Regions from separate parts of the Micromonospora sp. CPCC 206060 genome, predicted to be linked through region 1. Evidence: predicted binding sites of a transcription regulator. Region 1 holds the regulator's gene; the other holds the start of a gene.

Region 1 (2,456 bases):
CCCAGGTCTTCTCGTCGTTGTTGGCGAACCCGGCGGGCGCCGGGCCACCGGGGTAGCCACCGGCTGGCGGGTAGCCGGCACCCGGTGTGCCGTAGCCACCGGGTGCGCCGTAGCCGCCCTGCGGCGGTTGGCCACCCTGGGGCGGGTAGCTCTCCGCGCCGGGGGCGGGGGGTGGGTACCCGCCGGGTGGGGGATAGCCACCCGCCCCGGAGGTGGGTGGGGGGTACCCGCCGGGGGACGGGTCACCGCCGGAGACCGGAGCGGTCGGCGGCTCGTGCCCGTGGAGCGGGGCGGTCGGAGGTTCGTACCCGGACCCGCCGTACGGGGGCTCCGGGGGCGTCGAGCCGGGATCGCCCCAGGAGGGAGGGCGAGGTGGTTCAGTCATGGGGTCACGGTAGGTTCCCGGGTCCACCCACGCCAGCGCGTACCGGACAGTACGCCCGGGTGATCGGGCAGCGGACGGGGCATGACCGCACGTCACGCCGACAGCCGGTGACGTGGGTCTGACGGATTCGATGATCGCGCGTTCCGGCCACGCCGACGTAGACTGGCACTCGCTACAGTCGAGTGCCAGAGCGTCCCGGCGGGTCGCATCGCAGGGCGGGGAGGTGGAGCGGATGGGTCTCGACGACCGCAAACTCGACGTCCTGCGCGCCATCGTCGAGGACTACGTTGCCACCCAGGAGCCGGTCGGCAGCAAGGCCCTGGTCGAGCGGCACCAGCTCGGGGTCTCCCCGGCGACGGTCCGCAACGACATGGCCGTGCTGGAGGAGGAGGGCTACATCCGGCAGCCGCACACCAGCGCCGGCCGGGTGCCCACCGACCGTGGCTACCGTCTCTTCGTGGACCGGCTCTCCCGGGTCAAACCACTCACCCCGGCGGAGCGCCGGGCCATCGAGCGCTTCCTGGTCGGCGCGGTCGACCTGGACGACGTCGTACACCGCACGGTCCGGCTGCTGGCGCAGCTCACCCGGCAGGTCGCGGTGGTGCAGTACCCCAGCCTCGCCCGCTCCTCGGTGCGGCACCTGGAACTGGTCCCGATCTCCACCACCCGGCTGATGCTGGTCATGATCGCCGACACCGGCCGGGTCGAGCAGCGGCTGGTCGAGTTGCCCGCGCCGATCCCGGCCGACGACGTGATCGACCTGCGGCGCATGGTCAACGAGAAGCTCGGCGGCACCAAGCTCGCCGACACCCCGCCGTTGGTGCAGGCCCTGGTCGAGGAGGTCAACCCGCAGCTTCGGCCGGCGATGACCACCCTCGCCACCGTGCTGCTGGAGACCCTGGTCGAACGGCACGAGGAGCGGATCGCCCTCGCCGGCACCGCCAACCTGGCCCGGGGTGGCCTGCTCGACTTCCAGGGATCGCTCCGTCCGATCCTGGAGGCGCTGGAGGAGGAGGTCGTCCTGCTCAAGCTGATCGGGGAGGTGGAGCCGAGCACGACCCGGGTCCGCATCGGCGACGAGAACGAGATCGACAACCTCCGGGGCACCTCGGTGGTGAGTACCGGCTACGGGCCGGGGCGCACCATCGTCGGCGGTCTGGGTGTCCTCGGGCCCACCCGGATGGACTACCCCGGGACGATCGCCACCGTACGCGCCGTGGCACGCTACGTAGGCGAGCTGCTGGCGCAGAACTGACCGGGCGCGCAGGATGGACACACCACTGACCAGGCGCACCACCCGACCAGGCGCAGTACTGACCAGAGCCGCACCCGACGACCGCGGGGCGTAACGCGAGACAGACATGGGGACACGGAACGCAGTGGCCAGGGACTACTACGGCATCCTCGGCGTCAGCCGGGACGCCTCCGATGACGAGATCAAGCGCGCCTACCGCAAGCTGGCGCGCCAGTACCACCCGGACGTCAATCCGGACCCGGAGGCCCAGGAGAAGTTCAAGGACATCAACGCCGCGTACGAGGTTCTCTCGGACGACCAGAAGCGGCAGATGGTCGACCTGGGTGGTGACCCGCTTGCGCCGGGTGGCGGCGGTGCCGGTCCGGGCGGGCCGGGTGGCGCCGGCCCGTTCGTCGGGTTCCAGGACATCATGGACGCCTTCTTCGGCGGGGCGGCCGGTTCGCGTGGGCCGCGTCCACGTACCCGGCCCGGCGCGGACGCGATCCTCCGCCTCGAACTGGACCTGCACGAGACCGCCTTCGGGGTGGAGGCGCCGATCACCGTCGACACCGCGGTGCTCTGCACCACCTGCACCGGCGCCGGTACCGCTGCCGGCACCCACCTGGCCACCTGCGAGGCGTGCGGTGGTCGGGGCGAGGTGCAGTCGGTGCAGCGCACCTTCCTCGGCCAGGTTGTCTCCGCCCGCCCCTGCACCGTCTGCCAGGGGTACGGCACCACGATCCCGCACCCCTGCCCGACCTGCGCCGGGGACGGCCGGGTCCGGACCCGCCGTTCGCTGACCGTCAAGATCCCGGCCGGCGTGGAGGACGGGATGCG
Region 2 (2,456 bases), on a different contig from region 1:
GGTTCGTCGGTGTAGAGGTAGGCGATGGTCGGGTCGGCGAGCGTCCCGTCGAGGTCGGTGGCGAGCTCGGCGACCAGGTGGGCGCGGACCACGGCAGGGTCGGGATCGTGCACGTACCGGCGTACCCCGGCGACGGCTGCCTCGACGGTGCCGCTGCCGGTGAGGTGATAAGAGGGGGCCCTTCCTATACCGAAAGCGTTAAGCGGGGGCCCTTCCTTACTGCGGAGCAGGGTGGCGCGGCGGGGGACCTCGGCGAGTGGGCCGCACCAGAGAGCCGCCTCGACCAGGTCGCCGTCCACGCTGACCCACTCCGCCTCGGCGCCGGCCGGGATGAGGGCGTGGTCGATCCCGGGGGCCACCTTGACCACGGTGCGGGGGACCCGTTCCGCCAGTCCGAGCACGAAGTCCCAGGGTGGTGAGTAGGCCGTCGGGTCGAAGATCCGTCGTCCGGTGCCGGCGCGGCGGCGGGCCGGATCGCAGAAGACCGCGTCCACCCGGGTCACGTCGAAGGTGGTGGCGTCCCCGCACTCCACCGTGACCAGGTCGGCCAGTCCGGTGGCGTGGGCATTCGAGGTGGCCAGCGCGGCGGTGAGCGGGTCGGCCTCCACGGCGTACACCCGGATGCCGGCGCGGGCGGCGGCGAGCGCGTCGGCGCCGAGTCCGCAACCGAGGTCGGCGAGGGTGGTCACCCCGGCGGCGCGCAACCGGGCGGCCCGCCGGTCGGCGACCACCCGCCGGGTGGCCTGCTCCAGTCCGGCCCGGGTGAAGAACATGCCGGCCGCCTCCGGCCCGAACTTGGGTACCGCCCGGCGGCGCAGCTCGGCCTGGGTGAGTGCGGCGGCGGCGAGGTCGGCGGGAACCCCGGTGGCCCGTAGCGCGGCCGCCGCGGCCAGCGGGTCGCCGCCGGCCAGCCCGGCCGCCGTGGCGAGGGCGGTCTCGCCCGCCGGGGTACGCAGCGCGGCGAGCTGGTCGAGGTCCACCGGATCATTGTGGCGGGACGGCGTGCCGGTGTCCGGGGCGGGTCGGACCGGGCGACACGACGGGGGTTCGTTGGCACTCTCCTTGACGGAGTGCTAGCGATCGGCCTAATCTGCGATTAGCACTCTCGGACCGAGGGTGCCAGCTCCCGGGCCTCGGCGCGGGGGCTGAACGCCAGGCGGACCGGCACCCGCGACGACGGCCCCGCCCGGTGGCATGTGGCAGATTGACGCTGGTCAGCTGGACTGACCGGTACAGAAACCAGTACCCCAGGAGGGTATGCCCGTGACTACCGCGACCAAGGTTGCGATCAAGCCGCTCGAGGACCGGATCCTGGTCCAGGCGAATGAGGCTGAGACCACCACTGCGTCGGGCATCGTGATCCCCGACACTGCCAAGGAGAAGCCGCAGGAGGGCACTGTCCTCGCCGTCGGCCCGGGCCGCATCGACGACTCCGGCAACCGGATCCCGGTTGACGTCAAGGTCGGCGACACGGTCATCTACTCGAAGTACGGCGGCACCGAGGTCAAGTACGCCGGCGAGGAGTACCTGGTGCTCTCCGCCCGTGACGTCCTCGCGGTCATCGAGAAGTAACCAACCGATCAGTCGATCAGTGACGCTGTCCCGGTCCGGCTCGCCGGGCCGGGGCAGCGTCGTCTGGAGGGACATAGATGGCGAAGATCCTGAGCTTCTCGGATGACGCGCGGCACCTGCTGGAGCACGGTGTCAACGCGCTGGCGAACGCGGTCAAGGTCACCCTCGGCCCGCGTGGGCGCAACGTCGTCCTGGACAAGAAATTCGGTGCGCCGACGATCACCAACGATGGCGTGACCATCGCCAAGGAGATCGACCTCACCAACCCGTACGAGAACCTCGGTGCGCAGCTGGTCAAGGAGGTGGCGACCAAGACCAACGACATCGCCGGCGACGGGACCACCACCGCGACCGTGCTCGCCCAGGCGATGGTCCGCGAGGGCCTGCGCAACGTGGCGGCCGGTGCCAACCCGACCGGCCTGAAGCGGGGCATCGACGCGGCGGCCCAGAAGGTCTCCGAGGCGCTGCTCGGCAAGGCCGTCGAGGTGGCGAGCAAGGAGTCCGTCGCGCACGTCGCGACGATCTCCGCGCAGGACGCCACCATCGGTGAGCTGATCGCCGAGGCGATGGAGCGGGTCGGCCGCGACGGTGTTATCACCGTCGAGGAGGGTTCCACCCTCGCCACCGAGCTGGAGGTGACCGAGGGTCTCCAGTTCGACAAGGGCTTCATCTCGCCCAACTTCGTCACCGACGTCGAGGCCCAGGAAGCGGTGCTCGACGACCCGTACATCCTGATCACCACGCAGAAGATCTCCGCGATCGAGGAGCTGCTGCCGCTGCTGGAGAAGGTTCTCCAGAGCAGCAAGCCGCTGCTCATCATCGCCGAGGACGTGGAGGGGCAGGCGCTCTCGACGCTGGTGGTCAACTCGATCCGCAAGACCGTC

Evidence for each region. The regulator HrcA, encoded in region 1, represses chaperone genes, less so after heat shock. The targets are predictions, from matches to a motif close to GGTTNGCACNCTCNNNNNGAGNGTGCNAACC.
Region 2: groES (co-chaperone GroES) is a predicted target of HrcA. The motif match lies at 1,095-1,125, and genes of this name have one in related genera.

What each region holds. Positions count from the first base shown of each region.
Region 1 covers NZ_JBAKHU010000001.1:440,313-442,768, reverse strand. Annotated here, with positions in the region: gene V6U90_RS02015 (DUF4870 domain-containing protein) at 1-385, opposite strand, end outside; gene hrcA (heat-inducible transcriptional repressor HrcA) at 618-1,640, shown strand; gene dnaJ (molecular chaperone DnaJ) at 1,765-2,456, shown strand, end outside.
Region 2 covers NZ_JBAKHU010000002.1:280,304-282,759, forward strand. Annotated here, with positions in the region: gene V6U90_RS03720 (class I SAM-dependent methyltransferase) at 1-980, opposite strand, end outside; gene groES (co-chaperone GroES) at 1,258-1,572, shown strand; gene groL (chaperonin GroEL) at 1,650-2,456, shown strand, end outside.